One region of the Bacillus sp. LQ01 genome, then DNA from elsewhere that is predicted to be linked to it. Evidence: riboswitches for the same ligand, from Rfam matches in the RefSeq annotation. Region 1 holds a riboswitch; each other region holds the start of a gene.

Region 1 (4,413 bases):
ATGCAACTTCTCTTGTTCATCAAGCGTAAGTTCCGGTTGTTTTTCTATAATATTTAATGAAGGAAATCGCCTCCGCACTTTTTGAATTAATTCATATGTTTCTTGAAAATGAACATTTGTATCTAAAAATACAACTTTAGCAGATGGATTTACTTGGTTTATAAGGTGCAGCAATACCATACCTTCCACCCCAAAGCTACATGCGTAGACGATTTCATCTTTATATTCTTTATAAGCCCACTTTAATACTGATAGCGCGCCTTTTGTTTCATCTTCTTCCGAAAACGAAACAACATTTTCTTCCCACGTTTCATACGTCAACATGTTTTTTCCCCCTGTAAAAGCAAAAAGACGGTTTTAACCTAATGAAAATAGGTTAAAACCGCCTCTAGTTTTTCTAGTCAGCGCTTTTCACTTTAAACGTACCTTTTCACTTTTCTCTAACTGAATTACTTTTCCATCTTGCACAACAATTGTAATTGAACCATATTTCATATCAGCAAGCATCGCTTCAATCTTCTCGGATACTTCATCAAAATGTTCCCGTACACCCACGCGAACAGCCCCCCTTTTTATTCATAAAAAAAATCTTTCCCATTTCGAAAAGACTGTTCGGTAATATATTTTACCTTATCTTTCAAAATGGATTCCATTTTGCTGGATTTAGCACCTTGCTTTCTATAAGCAGGTTGCCGAGCTTCTTCGGGCCAGTTCCCTCCGCTTCTCTTGATAAGCTTTGTATTTGTATTTTATCATAATTCTGATTTTTTTCAATCCTAGTTTTCCGATATATTTTAATTATTTTATTTTTACAAAAAAGGAATTGCCCATCCGAACAACCCCTTTTTCTATTTAGACAAGCTCTTTAATACGTATGCGATCGTTCCCAATAATATTTTCATATGTTTCGCGTTCCACAACTACTTGCGATGTTCCGCCTTTTGCAAAGACAACGGCTGGTCTTCGAATCCGATTGTAATTATTCGCCATCGAGTACCCGTATGCTCCTGTACAGGAAACTGCTAGTAAATCAGAAGAAGCGACTTTTGGTAAATGAATATCCCAAATCAACATGTCTCCACTCTCACAGCATTTCCCGGCAATCGAAACGAGTTCCTCATTCTCATCATTCCCTCGATTCGCTAACATCGCTTCATAACGCGCGCTATATAAAGCAGGTCTTAAATTATCTGTCATTCCACCATCGACTGATACATATTTCCGAATACCAGGAATATCTTTCACAGATCCAACTGTATAAATTGTTGTCCCAGCATCACCTACAATGCTACGTCCTGGTTCAATCCATATTTCTGGCAATGGATATTCACATACAGTAAATTGTTCTCTCACTGCACTTGTTACAGCTCGCACATATGTCTCAAGAGTTAATGGTGTATCTGACTCTGTGTAGCGTATTCCAAATCCCCCGCCTACATTTAACACTTTTACTACATAGTTTGTTTGCTCTCTCACTTCTACTAAAAATTGGCGAAGAACTTCAATCGCTCGAACAAAACCAGCTGTTTCAAATATTTGCGATCCAATATGTGAATGGATCCCTAGCACATTATAATTGGATTTTTGTAAAGCAAATCTAATTGCCTGCATCGCTTGACCGTTTGAAACGCCAAATCCAAATTTCGAATCATCTTGGCCTGTCGTAATATATTCATGTGTGTGCGCCTCTACTCCAGGCGTTACACGAATTAATATGTTCACAAACTTTCCATGTTGCATCGCTAAATCGTGTAAAACTTCTAATTCAAAGAAATTATCTACGACAAAACAACCGATATTCGCCTGAAGAGCCATCACTATTTCTTCTTCTGTTTTATTATTTCCATGAAAATGAATACGTGATGCCGGAAATCCTGCTTGGAGCGCAGTATATAATTCTCCCCCAGAGACAACGTCTAATGACATATTCTCTTCACGAGCTACTCGGCACATCTCCATGCACAAGAACGCCTTGCTTGCATATGCTACTTGATAAGAGAAACCACTTTCTTTAAAAGCACGATGAAATGCTCGGCATTTTCCTCGGATAGACTCTTCATCGTATACATAAAGTGGTGTTCCGTATTGCTTTGCTAGCTGCGTCGTATCGCACCCTCCAATTTCTAAGTGTCCTTGCCCATTAATTCGGCTTGTGCCGTGTAAATACATTTAAATTCCTCCCTTATTTCCTCTAAAACTCATAACCCCAATCTTCTATTCATTGCAGCACGCTTTTAGATAGACAAAAAACGCGCGGAACAATGTTCACACGCGTTTCTTATTAGGAAAAATATATATTGAAAAAATAAACGAGTTGTTATCTCCTCAAAATAAGAAACCGCATCAACATCTCCAAATAGCTCTCCATAAAATAAATCTTATGACAGTACTACATTTATTCAATGCAGTCCCAATATATGAATAAGATGGTTATTCTTATATTTCGGCAATAGTCCCTTTCAACCTATGATCACAGATTCCATTAAATCTCCCATAGCTTACTCTTTCCTATCGCGGCCTCTACCTTTGAGAGTAGATGAGGTAAGTCTATTTAATTTTCAAACATCTAATTGTTGCTATTAACAATACCAAAGGACCATTTTATTTGTCAAACAATTTTTTATATTGTTTTTTTACAGTTTAGTTTTGTATCGTTTGGTAAGCGCTTTACTGAAATCTTTGTCACTTCCCATTCGCCTTCTTCGTTATTAAATGTAATCGTTACCTTCTCAAATGGTGGAGCAATTTTCCCAGCAACACGTTCATACTTTGTCACTTCAATACTTGCTTGAAATAAATATGTACCGCTATACACTTTTTTTAAACTAATAATTTTAGGACATTGATAAGGTTTCAAACTTCCATATTGTTTTTCAATTGCTTTATTTATTTTTGGAAATAAAACAGAATAAAGTGCATCTTCCATAAGAGGTGCATCATATTGGGCTACCGACACACTCGGTGAAGTAAAAAGTATAACACTACTGCATGCTATAAAATATAATAATTTTCGCATTATAACCTCCGTATTATCACGCGATTCTTTCTGCGTACAATAATTATCATACATAGAAATTCTGTTTTATTGTCTCCCACCACTCTTTTTCTACTCGATTATTATAAAAAAGCCCACAACCTTCTTTTATTTTCGTATAATGATACTCATAGTATAATAATCATAATAACAAAGGACTGTTCGTATATATAAAATGAGTCGTTAAGCAAACTGACTCTCAAGAACTGTCATGCTTTTTAGGAGAGGAGTATATTATGCTACAACATCTGTTTCCAAAACTGCGATTTGCACTCGTTGCAGTCGTTTTACTATGGATTAAAACATATATTGTGTACAAGCTAGCATTTGATATTAAAATTGATAATTTCTTTGAAGAATTCATGCTTTTTATCAATCCACTAGCTGCGTTACTTTTATTTTTCGGCTTAGCTTTACTTGCATCTAAGCACCGAAACCGAATTATAATTGGAATCAGTTTTATACTGTCATTTATTTTATTTGGAAACGCAATGTTTTATGGGTTCTATAACGATTTCGTTACTTTCCCAGTTTTATTCCAAACAAACAATATGGCTGATTTAGGGACAAGTATAAAAGAACTCTTTACGTACAAAACATTACTTTTATTTGCAGATGCAATTATTTTAATGTTTATTTCGCGTAAATTCCCATCATTTGGCGACAAAACACCACTTTCCCGCTCAGAGAAGCGAACTTTCTTTAGCGGTGTAACAGCTTTATTAGCACTACAAATTGTTGTATCAGTTATTTATAAACCACAAATGTTCTCACGCTCATTTGACCGTCAAACTGTCGTGAAGAATTTAGGTTTATACACATATCATCTATTTGATATTACGCTTCAATCCAAGTCCTCAGCTGAGCGTGTATTTGCAAGTGGGGATGGGTTTTCTGAAATTAAAAACTATACAGACTCAAAAGACAAACAAGTTGATAAAAACTTATTTGGAGCTGCAAAAGGTAAAAATGTAATTTTAATTTCAATGGAATCTACACAAAGCTTTGTTATTAATAAAAAAATAAATGGAAAAGAAATTACACCATTTTTAAATGAATTTATTAAGGATAGTTTCTATTTCGATAACTTCTATCATCAAACTGGACAAGGTAAAACTTCTGATGCTGAATTTATCGTTGAAAACTCACTTTATCCGCTAGATCGTGGTTCTGTATTCTTTACTCATGCAACAAATGAATACACAGCGACACCAGAACAATTAAAGAAATACGGATATTCTTCTGCCGTCTTCCATTCAAATGATAAAACGTTTTGGAATCGGGATGTAATGTATCCTGCGCTTGGATATGATCGTTACTTTAATTTAAATGATTACGCAGGAACGGAGCAAATGTCTGTCGGTTGGGGATTAAAAGAT
Region 2 (4,413 bases), 320 kb from region 1:
ATTGCTGCGATTGGATATAAAAATGATACGGATTTATAAAATAATAATTGCGATCCATCTCTTTTTCTTTTATCAATAATACAAAATGACATTGGTATAAATAATAAAACAGATAATAATATAATTGCTTCAACAGGATTTATATTCGACCACTCACATATTAGAAAAACAACATAGCAAGCAAGCCCAAATATTATATTTTTCATATCGTCTATTCCCTTTCCACAAATGTTCCCTTATATGAAAAAAGCGAACCAATTAACGGGTTTCGTACTTGTACATGAATTCGAAAACATTGTAGTGTTTCATCATAACTTTCAACAATTTTTGCCTCACCATACAAAAATTTTGGTAACGGCATTTTTCTTCCAAACATATAAAACCATTGTTTCTTTGAAGAAATATGCATTGCCCCTAACTCATCGATATGAAAATGCAGTGTAGAAACGAGTAAATGTGGTTCGCCAAAATAATCTACAATTTCATTTTCATCAAGTTTCATTACCGCATTAAAATATCTTTTCTTATTATGAAAATAAAAAGTACGATTCCACCGCACAAGTTCATGTCCATGTTCATCACGCTCAGCGGTATTATGTATTGTAAATGGCACTCCCTTACCTCTCTCAGAGAAAAATATTCGAAACTTCGATGCAATTTTTAATATGAATTTTACGAAAAAAGAACCACCGTAAATTTCATCCATCTTTCCTTCTCCAGTAAAGCTATTTTCTTCTGTAATCTCATAACGTTTCTGTAATTTCGGATGAAGTTTTTTATAAGAATCCCCTAATAGTCTTTCGTAAATATTAGCCATACATTATCCCTTTCTCGTCCTCTTGCAATTTTTTGCACTTGGCAAATCGAAGCTATTTATATAACCGACAATTGATAACCCCATTAAAAGAACATTTAATGTAATCGGATTAAACGGTCCTGTAAAGCTTGCGATATTCGTAAATCCTGCCGCTAACGTTAAAACTAGTAATACAATAATATGCAGTATAAATAATTTTCGTTTTGTTAGTGGCAACAGCCATACGACACCGAAAATTATTTCTAACCCCCCAATTATTTTAAGTATACATACACTACTTTCATTTGAACCGATTAATAAAGAAAGCATCTTTACTTCTTCTGAATGAGTAAACAGTAGTTTTGGCACTATCCCTTGATATATCCATACAAAAGCAAATAAAGAACATACGAGCCAATACGTCATTGTTCTTCTAATTAGTAACCTAGGATGAAGCCCCTTTTCTAACCATAATTTTAAGGCATCAAAACTCCAAGCAGTCGCCCAACCTAATAACGGACGAAAAATATAGGAATCTATCACATTTCCTATACGACCAAATCTTGTATCATAATCATATTGTGTCTCAAAATGGATGTATTCTTTATTGGGCGTATACTTCCAATAACCACGTCCTATTTGAATAAGAGATAATGTATTATCCGTCCAAAATTTTAAAGAAGAAATTCTTTCACCAGTTTCTTTTCTTATTTCACCTATTGATTCCCCTTCTCCAACTATTTCAAGCCCAAATCCAATCTTTGTTTTATACAAAAATTTCTGTGGTTCTCCTTCTTTTTTCTCTAAATACGAAATTTCAGTAAAGCGAGCATCCCACTCTGTATGTATATCTGGTTCTTGCGTATATTCCCATAATTTTTCCATCGTCGTGTTCATTTTTGTCGCAACATAAATAGGCTGTTTCCTTTTCATTCTCCCCACCTCCTATGCACTATAAGTTTAATGTACATGCAATGAATTTATTTTGCTACATTTTTCACAAACTTCCTCAAAAAAAGAAAGAATTTTTAAAATATATATAAAACACTTGATTCCACGAAAAATTTAAATTATTATAAAACAAATGTTACCAACAACTTCATAAATCAAACACTCTCGCCTAAAACGTGAGATAGAGGTTGCGATACTTATGAGTATTCTAATGGAGACACAGAGATGTCTATGAACTTAGATGAAAGGAAGTATTGCCGAAATTGATAAATTTCTCTGCATTTATCAATTGGGGCTGTTTTCGAATAGAAACAGAACTGTCATATGTACAGACGTGTACGTATGAAGAGCTATCTACAAAAAAGAGATATCATTTTTTTATGATATTCCTTTTTTGGCGGTTTTTTTATTAGCTCCGTTTTCTGTTTCCCTTTTCCTGTAACAGCACCATCCTCACTTATTTGAGATGGTGTTTTTTGTTTGTCTTTCTGGTAACTACAGGAGTATTGGGATTTATATATTTCCTAATCTATTCTTAAAAATAGACGAAAGAAGGAATTTGTAATGGAAACAATTGTTCAAAAATTTGGTGGCACTTCTGTCGGAAGCGTCGAACGCATTCAACATGTAGCAAATTTAATTATTGAAGAATATGAACGAGGTCATAGCATTGTCTCTGTCGTTTCAGCAATGGGAAAAAGCACAGATGAACTTGTCGCACTCGCTAACGCTATCACAGAAAATCCAAGTAAACGTGAAATGGATATGCTTCTATCTACAGGAGAACAAGTAACTATTTCATTATTAACAATGGCACTGCAAGCAAAAGGCTATCATGCAATTTCATTAACAGGGTGGCAAGCAGGTATTACGACAGAATCTGTACATAGTAGTGCACGGATTACTGACATTCATACAGATCGTATTCAATCTTATCTTGCTGAAGGTACGATTGTTATCGTAGCTGGTTTCCAAGGTATAAGTGTAGAAAATGAAATTACAACGCTTGGCCGTGGTGGCTCTGATACAACTGCTGTCGCACTAGCCGCTGCACTTAAAGCAAAAAAATGTGATATTTATACGGATGTGACAGGTGTATATACGACGGACCCACGAGTTGTAAAAGATGCTTACAAATTAGACGAAATTTCTTATGACGAAATGTTAGAGCTTGCTAATCTCGGTGCCGGCGTATTACACCCGCGCGCTGTTGAGTTTGCTAAAAATCATAATGTAGTTTTAGAAGTTCGCTCAAGTATGGAACAAGAAAACGGAACAATTGTAAAAGGAGAATGTAACATGGAACAACAATCAATCGTTAAAGGTATTGCATTTGAGGATAACATTACACGTGTCACAATTAAAGGATTAGAACAAGGCTCGCTTTCAACAGTTTTCTCTACATTAGCAGCAGCACACATTAATGTAGATATCATCATTCAAAGTATTACAAATGAAGGAACTGTACACCTCTCCTTCTCCATTCATTCGAATGATTTAAGAGAAACTTTAGAAGTTTTGGAACAAAATCAAGAAACTCTTCACTATGAATCTGTAGAACATGAAAATCACTTAGCAAAAGTATCAATCGTAGGATCTGGCATGGTATCTAACCCAGGTGTCGCTGCAAATATGTTCACTACTTTAAAAGAAGAAGATATTCATATTAAAATGGTAAGTACATCAGAAATTAAAGTGTCTGTCGTTATTGACCGCCTTCATTTAGTAACAGGCGTTGAGGCGCTGCATCAATCATTTATGGCGAAAATTGAGCCTTTCGTGCAAATGAGCTAATCTGATATATTTAGTAATACTAAAAAAATCAGATTAATGTATTACCTTCCTATTAAATAAAAAGCTGTTCGTTAACACGATGCTATATGACATATTAAAAAACACCTTGTCACATTTTCCTATACTGTGACAAGGTGTTTTTAACTGAAAGGAATTTGTAACTACTTAGTAGTATAATTATGAGGATAATTAAATAATAGACTTTTATACATAAGGAGATAAGACTATGGCAAAAAACAAATTACTACGAATGGACAATGTCAGCATCGTTGTAGAATCCCTTGATAACGCAATCTCTTTCTTTGAGGAGATTGGCTTGAATCTCGAAGGTCGAGCCAATGTCGAAGGTGAATGGGCTGGTCGCGTAACTGGACTCGGTTCTCAGTGCGTAGAGATCGCTATGATGGCCACTCCAGATGGCCACAGCCGAATTGAACTTTCGCGATTTCTCACCCCACCTACTATATCAGATCACCGAAATGCTCCTGTAAACGCCCTCGGTTATCTACGCGTCATGTTCACCGTTGAAGACATTGACGAAATGGTATCGAGACTCACTAAGCATGGTGCAGAGCTCGTTGGTGAAGTAGTTCAGTACGAGAACTCGTATCGTCTCTGCTACATTCGTGGAGTCGAAGGAATTTTAATCGGTTTAGCGGAAGAACTCGGTAATAAATAAGTAATATTTTATAAGAAGTCTTTACTAAAGTAAAAATATTTGAAAGAAATTCTCGCTTCATAAAACTTAGATTTTGAACCCCGTCCTAGCTTTAGAACGGGGTTATGCTTGTTTGAACTTTTTAACACACTATCAACATCCTAAAATCATTATAAAACAATTCAATTACTTCCTATACTCTTTCCTAGGAAAT
Region 3 (4,413 bases), 540 kb from region 1:
ATTGACATGTTTTTCACCTCTTTGTTCTATTATATATGTTTTACAAAAGAAAAAACGAGCAAATTGCGTTATGCAACTTGCCCGTTTTTCTTTTCGTTATTTTTTTTCTGATCACGATTCATTAATGGATAGAAAGCAAATCCAATTACGAATAAACCAATTCCGAGAAGGAACGTTTTTATATCGGATGCGCCAGTTTTAATAACCCATAGTGCGTAGCAAAGTGCGATAACTGCGACTATGCCATCTGTAATTCTTGCCCGCATTTCATTTTTATATGTTTCACCAGTTGCGACTAGTTTTAACTGGAAGATTGGTGAAACGAGATATGGAATGAGGTAGGCCAGTGTTGATACGGTAATAACGAATGTATAAGCTTCCGCAATGGTTCCTGATAATGTTGAGAATAGGAATACTTGCGACATAATGTTTGTTAATCGTAATGAGTAAATTGGACTTCCTTTTTTATTTGTTTTCGTGAAGAAGGAAGGGAAGAAACCTTCTTTTGCTGCTTGATAAGGTACTTCTGAGCTTAATAAAATCCAGCCTAAGATAGAACCGAACAGGGAAGTAAGAGCAAGTAATGCCATCAGTTTCCCGCCGCCGTGACCCATTGCAGCATTTAGTGCATCTGCTAATGGACGTTCAGAAGCTTGTAATTTATCAACGTGAAGTACACCCATTGTTAAAATTGTAATTCCTAAGTAAATCGCAACTGTAATAAGTAATCCCGCAACTGTTGCACGTTTTACCGTTTTTGGAGAAACAGCACGGTTTGATAAAAGAACGGCTGATTCAATTCCGATAAACGCCCAAAGCGTTGTAAGAGCAGCTAAATTTACTTGTGAAAGAAGACCATGTGATGCACCTGATTTATCAATCATCGGTGTGTACCATTGTCCAAACTTAGAAGCTTCGAATGCAAATAACGTAACGACGATGAATAAAAGGAATCCAGTTACTTTCGTTGTTGTTGCTAAGAAGTTTAGTTTTCCAGCTCCGCTTACACCGTTTGTTAATATAATATGAGTTCCCCAAAGTAAGATGGAACAAATCGTAAATGTAATTAGTTTTCCGACTTCTACGTTAAACGAGCCGATTGAAAATAGTAGTCGCGTATCTTTCATAATTGGGAAGAAGAGTGATAAATATCCCGCAAATGATGTAATGATGGCAACGTTACTTGCCCAGTTTGCAACCCAATATCCCCATACCATACTGAAGCCAGCCATTTTTTTCTTTTTTGGTGTTGAGAATAAAGCATATGCATGACTTTGTGGCCCTGTCGTTAAATCAGGACGACGAATTGCTAAATTACCGAAAACAAGAGCTAGCATTAAAACACCAAACCCTGTAGTTAACCAAGCTAAAGTGACACCGAGTGGGCTTGCTGTTTGTGCCAACGTACTTGGTACCATGAAAATACCAGCGCCAACCATGTTACCGACAACGAAAGCTGTTAGTACCCAAAAGCCCCATTTTTTTTGTTGCATAGAAAAATACCTCCAAAGTTAGTATAACCAAGTCAAGCGAGGAGATATGTATGTCTTCCTGAGTCAGGAAGAGAAGTCCCAAACAAAACAAAAAAAGCACGTAATCTGCCGCTACATGCTTTCTATCTTATAAGAAACCCACGACATACCTCTCGATAGCTCTCCACAAACGAAACGTTTGTGACAGTTCTGCACTTATTAAATGCAGACCCAGCAAGCGTGCATGGTGGACACGACTTACTTCGGCAACCATTCCTTTCTCATTCCTTCATCAATGCCACTACATCTCCTGAAATGATACTCTTAATGACTGCAACCTCTACCTCACCGAGATACGAATGAGGATTTAAATATTAAATTAACGTATTTAAGAGTAACAAATGAATTTTTATACGTCAATGGATATAGTAATAATCAGATTATAGAGAAGAGTTTGTGATTAAAAGTGAGTTAGGAGAGGCTGTAACGATTATTAGTTCTGCAGAAGAAACAGCGATAGAGTTAAGTACCATTTTACAGCACAAAGGAATTTTGTCTGACAATCTGAATTTGAAGCATCGCTTTTTTACAACGGGATCTGTTTTATCATTTGAACATATTGCTGAGCGATGGCTAGGGTATCAAATTTCTGTAGAATGTGTACATTTGCCTATGAAAAATGCGTGTATACATAATTAAGATTTAGTAAATTACTTTTTTAAATAAATGAGGTTCGTTTCATAAGAAGGAAAGAATAAGCTTTTAATTGAAGTGTTTAAGGGCAGTTCAATTAAAGGGGAGATTGGATTATGGAATTATTAAGATCTCAATTATTTGCTTTAGAGTATATTTCAAAATATGCAGAGAACGAAAAACGTGGGGCTAAAGCAACGATTAATCATATACTTAAAATGTCTAATATTACAGATGAAATATTTGAAGAAGCTGTCGCTAATTTAAAATCTCATGCAAGGATTGCTTTACACTTTCATCCAGACAGACTAGATTCGAATATGAAAAGAGTTGCTGAAGCACTGTTTGAGCAAGGAGTATATAAAAGTCAGTTTGAAACATTGCTATCTAATGGAAGCGTATCTGCTTATCCTGGTGGTGAACGTGACCTTTGGGAAAAGAGAATATTTGGAGGGGCATATCAATTAGAAGGCGTAACGAATGATCAACGGCCAAAATATGGAGCGCTAAATTTAATGTTACATCCAGATGGGCCGGCTCCGCGTTTTGGATCCTGTTATTTTCTCTTATCTCCAAAAGTTTCTTCGCGCTCTACATATACGTATTTAGATTCGCATCAAGATCCGAAAGAAAAGGGGACTTATGAGGAGTTTGATATGATTTTAGCTGCTCTTTTGGAAGAGACATTTGTAAGAGAATTTGCAATTGGTGAAGGAAATTTGACGCCAACAATATTAATTAATCATTTACTAGCTAACCTGAAAAGGCCGTTTATAGATTTAGTAAGCAAAGAGCCAGCCCGTAATCTTAATCATTATATTGAAGCGCAGATTCATGGAGAGATTTCTCTTAAAGAAGACGTGGAGGCGCTTGTTGCAGATCTTTCATTTAAGGGTACGGATGTAGGAAAAGTTTTAGAAGAAATTTGCCTGAAGTATGCGATTGATTTGTATTGGCACATCGGTTTTGTACTTATGGTAGACGAAGTTCCAATGGATTTTAGAGGTTCAAAAATGCCATCTTTAGCAAGACGCATTGCACGGAATCATTGCATCGATGCAAATATAATTGGCTCTGCTGTAGTGGATTTGAAGCGCAATCCATTATCTTGGAGTGATCGTGGAACTTATGAAGAAGTGCTTCAGGAATTAAAATTATTATGGCATGTTTTAGTTCGATTTGGAAAACCAAATCGGAAGTAGAACGAAATACTCCGTTTTTCGGAAGTATTTATATAGAAAAGAAGCTGATCTATTTATAGATCAGCTTCTTTTTATAAGATTAAACTAAGTTTAATACTGTTACTTTCTCACGTGTCATAGACTCAAGGCTCTTACGAATACCTTGTGCGCCCATACCTGAACCTTTTACACCGATGAATGGGAAGTGGTCAGGGCCACGTTCTGTGCGTCCGTTAATTTGAACAGAACCAGTTTCGATTTTGTTAGCAATTGCAAATGCTTTGTTAATGTCTTTAGTGAAGACACTTGCTTGTAAGCCGAACTCTGATTTGTTAGCAATTTCAATTGCTTGCTCATCTGAAGAAACGCGGATGATTGGAAGGATTGGGCCAAATGGCTCTTCCCAAGCAACTTTCATCTCTTCTGTTACGTGATCGATTAATGTTGGGTAAATTAAGTTACGCTCACGTTTGTTACCGATAACGATTGTAGCACCTTTTTCTACAGCGTCGTCAACTAAACCTTGAACGAAGTCAGCAGACTTGTCGTCAATTAATGGAACGATTGTGCTGTCTTGTTCTGGAGATCCAACTGATAGTTCAGCTACTTGCGCTTTTAATAAGCTAACAAGCTCGTCCGCTACGTTTTCGTGTACAAGTACACGTTTAATAGCTGTACAACGTTGACCAGAGTAAGAGAATGCACCGCTTACGATATGGTTTGCAGCATCTTGTAAGTCAGCATCTTCACGAACGATACCAGGATCTTTACCACCAAGTTCTAATACAAGTGGAATCATTGAAGCTTTTTTCGCTAAATGTTTACCTGTGTTTGTACCACCTGTGAACGATACCATATTGATGCCTTCGTGCTCTACTAAGTAGTCACCAATTACAGAACCGCGTCCTGTAGCTACGTTTACAAGACCTTTTGGAAGGCCAGCTTTGTGAAGTGCTTCAACCATTTTAATACCACTAATTGCACCTTGAGTTGCTGGTTTGAAAATAACAGCGTTACCCATAATTAATGCTGGTGCAAGTTTTGCAGCAGATAAGTTTACTGGGTAG
Region 4 (4,413 bases), 1.5 Mb from region 1:
ATGAATTGACATTAGTTTTCAATGACAGTGAGATAAAATATAGAAATGATCCATATGTAATAGATGATTTGAGAAAGGTAGTCACTATTCTTAAAGAAGAACTATATAATAAGGAATTTAACATATATTTAAGGAACAAGGATGGAACAAGTTATTCACTCTGGCTATCATCCGAAAAAATTAAGGAAAGTAATAACATAGAAGAGTTAGTAAAATAATGATATAAAGAAGAAATTTAAAGTACTTTTTATGTTTGTTATTTCTGTATTCAAAAGGAAAACCGCTTATGCTTCATTTTTGAAGCATAAGCGGTTTTGTTTAAAATACTTAAAAAGAAAAATTTTTTGGTAAAGTACCACTTTTTATTACTGTTCTTAGTCCATGTTTTATAATCCAAGGATTAATAGGATGCTGTTTATCACGTAATTGCTGTAACCACTGAAAAACGAGTTCTTTATCTTCTTTCGTAATATCGTTCATATGATTGGCTACAGATTTTTGAACATATTTAGAAGGGTCATTCATTAATGGTTCAAGAAGCTGTAAATTGTACTTAAAATCATCTTTTAGAGCTCCTATTTTTTTAGCCCAAGGAAGCCTTGGTCTTGTACCTTCAGAAACTAATCTTCTAATGTGGTTGTTTTCGTCATAAATCCACTGTTGCAATATGTCTAGTGTGTCTTCATGGTATGTTTGAAGAAAAGGCCGAATGGCATATTCAGCAGTATTCCTTTTCGTTATTTCATACATGTAAATGTGCCTACTTCTGTTGTATTTTCTGGTCCTAATGTTTTCAGTAATATATGTATGGCTGCATTAAAATCTTTTTGTAAAGCATTGTGTAATTCATCTGCAATTACTTCAATACGATGCTTTAACTCTAAATTTTCAACTTTACATGTTACAGAAGATACAAAGTTTCTTTTAGAGAAAGTAGGATCGTGTTTACAAATAGAATCAGCCATTTTTTCTGCTAATTCTTCGTTAAATAAAAATTTTAACGGAACATATTTACCCATTTTTTCACCTCAGTGGTCAAATGAAAACAATTTTTATTTTTTAATCGACAATCCATAAACTAAAGTCTCACTCGGAGTCGTAATACTAAAACCTGTCGTCTTATAATCAAGTTTCACCGTATCACCAGTGTAGTCTTTCGTGAATGAATCCATTTGTACGATAAGATCTGCATCTTCATATACAACATCATCTGCGTTATATGTATCCCAAATTAAATCGACATCAACGAAAATACTACAAGAGTTTGTCATTGTCCCTCTAATGCGAATGATCTTTTTGTCTTTACGTTCTAATCTATGTATAGCTGCTTTTGCTTCATCAGTAATGCGAATGTTCATTGTATCCCAACCTTTAATTATATTTCTTCTATTATGGCAAAAACAGGAGTAATAGGGAAGCAAAGAGGTTTGCAATAAAAAACGAGCAAACAAATTTGTTTGCTCGTTTCACTTTATTTTAGTTCACATTTATCAAGTGGAATCACTTTTGTTTTTTTCGTAAATTTATATCCTAACCATAGTACTAAGAAGAGTGGTAAACCGATGTAAGAAACGAGTACGCCGTTCCAATCGATTGATTCACCTATAAATGCGCCGTAGTTTTGTCCTAAAATTACGATGATACAAAGTGTAAATGCGAAGATTGGACCGAATGGGAACCATTTTGCTCTATATGGTAAGTCTTTTAAATCTTTGCCTTGTACGGTATATGCTTTACGGAAACGGTAATGACTAATTGCTATTCCAACCCATGCGATAAAGCCAGACATTCCAGATGCGTTTAATAACCAAATGTATACAACACCGTCACCGAATAAAGAAGCAATGAAAGCGATACTACCGACAATTGACGTTACGATTAATGCGTTTACAGGTACACCGCGGCTATCTAATTTGCCTAAGAATTTTGGTGCTTTTCCTTGGCGAGCTAAATCCCAAAGCATACGAGTTGATGCGTACATACCAGAGTTACCAGCAGATAGTACTGCCGTTAAAATAACAGCGTTCATAACAGAGGCAGCAAAGGCAACGCCCGCTTTTTCAAAAATAAGTGTAAATGGACTTACTGTTACATCACTTGCAGCAAGACTTTCAGTTGTATAAGGAATTAATAAACCGATAACGAGAATCGCAAGGATATAGAATAAAAGAATACGCCAAAAGATTGAACGAATTGCTTTTGGGATATTACGTTCTGGATCAGATGTTTCACCAGCAGCTACTCCTAATAATTCAGTTCCTTGGAAGGAGAAACCAGCTGCCATAAATACACCGATAATTGCCATGATACCGCCGTTAAATGGTGCATCTGCAACAGTGAAGTTTTTGAATCCAACAGTTTCGCCCCCCATAATTCCGAAAATCATCATAAAGCCGACAATTAAAAAGATAATAATTGTAACTACTTTAATAAGTGCGAACCAATATTCAGATTCACCAAACCCTTTAACAGATAAATAGTTTAAAAGGAAAATAATAGCTAAACATAATCCGCTCCAAATAAGAGAAGGGGTATCTGGGAACCAAAATTTCATAATTAATGTTACGGCTGCAAGTTCAGCAGCGATCGTAATCGCCCAGTTATACCAATAGTTCCATCCAAGTGCAAAGCCAAGTGATGGATCAACAAATTTTGTTGCATACGTACTAAAAGATCCAGTAACAGGCATGTAAGCTGCGAGTTCAGCTAAGCTTGTCATTAAGAAGTAAACCATAATTCCAATTGCGGCGTATGCAATTAATGCGCCGCCAGGACCAGCTGAATGGATGACACCACCGCTGGCAAGAAATAGTCCGGTACCAATTGTACCGCCGAGAGAAATCATCGTAAGGTGACGCGATTTTAATCCGCGTTTTAATTCACCTTGTCCTTGTGTAGTTTGCGTTTTAGAGGTAGATTGATTTGTTGCGCTATTCATGTTCAACACTCCTTTTCTTGTAGGTTAGGAAGGAGCGGGGGAGAAAAATACAAAAAACCGCCAAAGGAATTTGGCGGAACGTTTCACAAATAACCACCCCATCATACCCTTCCGTTAAGATAGCACCCCACGTTTACACGGTAATTTTGTAAACGTGACAGTTCTGTTCCTTTCGGAGACAGCCCCAGCTCATATTTCCAGAGAAGAAATATAAACTTCGGCAACTTTTCCTTTCAAACGGAGTCGGTGACATTCTCTGTGTCTCGTCCGTTTTACTATTAAAAGTCGCAACCTCTACCTCATCGGATTGATGAGGATTTATATATTGCTAAGATTTTTAATATATGGCAATTGTAATGACTTTCTGAATATATTGCAAGATATTTTGTTAGGAAAAGTCAAAAAATATCGGTTATTGTATAGGAAACGCTCGCAAAACTCCACCCGAACCTACTATTATGTAGCAATAAGCAAAGAAAAAATTGTTATACAAATGTTTCGCAAAAAATATTGAAAAACCCTCTAAATAAAAAGAAAATTCAGAAAAATATAATTCGACATTCATAATAAAGTCATATTATTTGTTATAATTAGAGTAACGTTTAAGCAAAAAGGGGAAATCAAAATGAAATTAGAAACAAAAAGGCTCTATATAGTGCCGTGTACAGAAGAGAGGATTCAAGTCGCTAACGAGCAAGGATATAATAGCGGTCCGCATATTGTAGGGCATGTAGAGAATGTGAAACAAGATGAGGCTTTATTACCATGGGGGGCGTGGTATGTTTTTCGGAAAGAAGATGATAGCGTTTTAGGTGATATTGGATTTAAAGGGAAACCAAACGAGGATCAAACAGTAGAAATTGGCTATGGATTTATTGAGAAATATTGGAATCAGGGCTATGCAACAGAAGCTGTAAAAGAACTAATCGATTGGGCTTTCAAAACAGGAGAGGTAGAAACAATAATTGCAGAGACACTCCTAGATAACTATAGTTCGATGCGTGTTTTAGAAAAGTTACATATGAAGAGAGTAAATGCTACAGAAACGATGATTAATTGGAAAATAGAAAAATAAAAAATACCGCTCTAAATTGAGCGGTATTTTTTTATAGTTATGGTAGCATTTGCTTCTGATCATTTGGATACTCAGCCGTTGATGCGTTAGGACGATTGGAATGATTTCGAACAGCAATGAAAATAGAAATAATAACGACAAGACCAACTGCAACGTAAGAAAGTGAAATAATAGTTGGATCCACTTTAAATGTAGTAAGCAGTGTACGAATATTTGTGAAGATAATAAGACCACCAACTAATACGCCAAGTAAATGGGGCGGAACGATGCGGACTAACCATGCAGCAATTGGAGCTGCGACAATACCGCCGAGCATTAAGGCAAATACCCAAACCCAGCTTACTTGTTCCCAGCCAAGTGAGATGAAGAAGCCAATTGTTGCAGCGAGTGAAACAGGAAA

Evidence for each region. A riboswitch is a leader RNA that binds a small molecule or an ion and turns the genes downstream of it on or off. The one in region 1 is predicted to bind lysine.
Region 2: it holds a riboswitch for lysine, as region 1 does, so the genes downstream of both, AC22L0_RS05225 (aspartate kinase) here and lysA (diaminopimelate decarboxylase) in region 1, are expected to answer to the same signal.
Region 3: it holds a riboswitch for lysine, as region 1 does, so the genes downstream of both, AC22L0_RS00660 (amino acid permease) here and lysA (diaminopimelate decarboxylase) in region 1, are expected to answer to the same signal.
Region 4: it holds a riboswitch for lysine, as region 1 does, so the genes downstream of both, AC22L0_RS11505 (amino acid permease) here and lysA (diaminopimelate decarboxylase) in region 1, are expected to answer to the same signal.

The regions. Positions count from the first base shown of each region.
Region 1 is NZ_JBYEZL010000001.1:649,446-653,858, reverse strand. Features, by position in the region: gene AC22L0_RS03555 (phosphoadenylyl-sulfate reductase) at 1-324, opposite strand, end outside; gene AC22L0_RS03550 (YezD family protein) at 412-555, opposite strand; SAM riboswitch class I at 628-736, opposite strand; gene lysA (diaminopimelate decarboxylase) at 853-2,169, opposite strand; lysine riboswitch at 2,350-2,531, opposite strand; gene AC22L0_RS03540 (DUF3888 domain-containing protein) at 2,621-3,016, opposite strand; gene AC22L0_RS03535 (LTA synthase family protein) at 3,271-4,413, shown strand, end outside.
Region 2 is NZ_JBYEZL010000001.1:967,450-971,862, reverse strand. Features, by position in the region: gene AC22L0_RS05240 (YndJ family protein) at 1-206, opposite strand, end outside; gene AC22L0_RS05235 (DUF4166 domain-containing protein) at 212-817, opposite strand; gene AC22L0_RS05230 (DoxX-like family protein) at 821-1,729, opposite strand; lysine riboswitch at 1,922-2,108, shown strand; gene AC22L0_RS05225 (aspartate kinase) at 2,312-3,541, shown strand; gene AC22L0_RS05220 (VOC family protein) at 3,768-4,220, shown strand.
Region 3 is NZ_JBYEZL010000001.1:107,249-111,661, forward strand. Features, by position in the region: gene AC22L0_RS00655 (ABC transporter permease) at 1-8, opposite strand, end outside; gene AC22L0_RS00660 (amino acid permease) at 69-1,493, opposite strand; lysine riboswitch at 1,642-1,823, opposite strand; partial or broken gene AC22L0_RS00665 (glutamate racemase) at 1,923-2,171, shown strand; gene AC22L0_RS00670 (DUF3626 domain-containing protein) at 2,282-3,367, shown strand; gene gapN (NADP-dependent glyceraldehyde-3-phosphate dehydrogenase) at 3,447-4,413, opposite strand, start outside.
Region 4 is NZ_JBYEZL010000001.1:2,196,607-2,201,019, reverse strand. Features, by position in the region: partial or broken gene AC22L0_RS11520 (hypothetical protein) at 1-218, shown strand, start outside; partial or broken gene AC22L0_RS11515 (DNA alkylation repair protein) at 328-1,019, opposite strand; gene AC22L0_RS11510 (iron-sulfur cluster biosynthesis family protein) at 1,053-1,358, opposite strand; gene AC22L0_RS11505 (amino acid permease) at 1,472-2,938, opposite strand; lysine riboswitch at 3,051-3,243, opposite strand; gene AC22L0_RS11500 (GNAT family N-acetyltransferase) at 3,564-4,013, shown strand; gene AC22L0_RS11495 (sulfite exporter TauE/SafE family protein) at 4,051-4,413, opposite strand, start outside.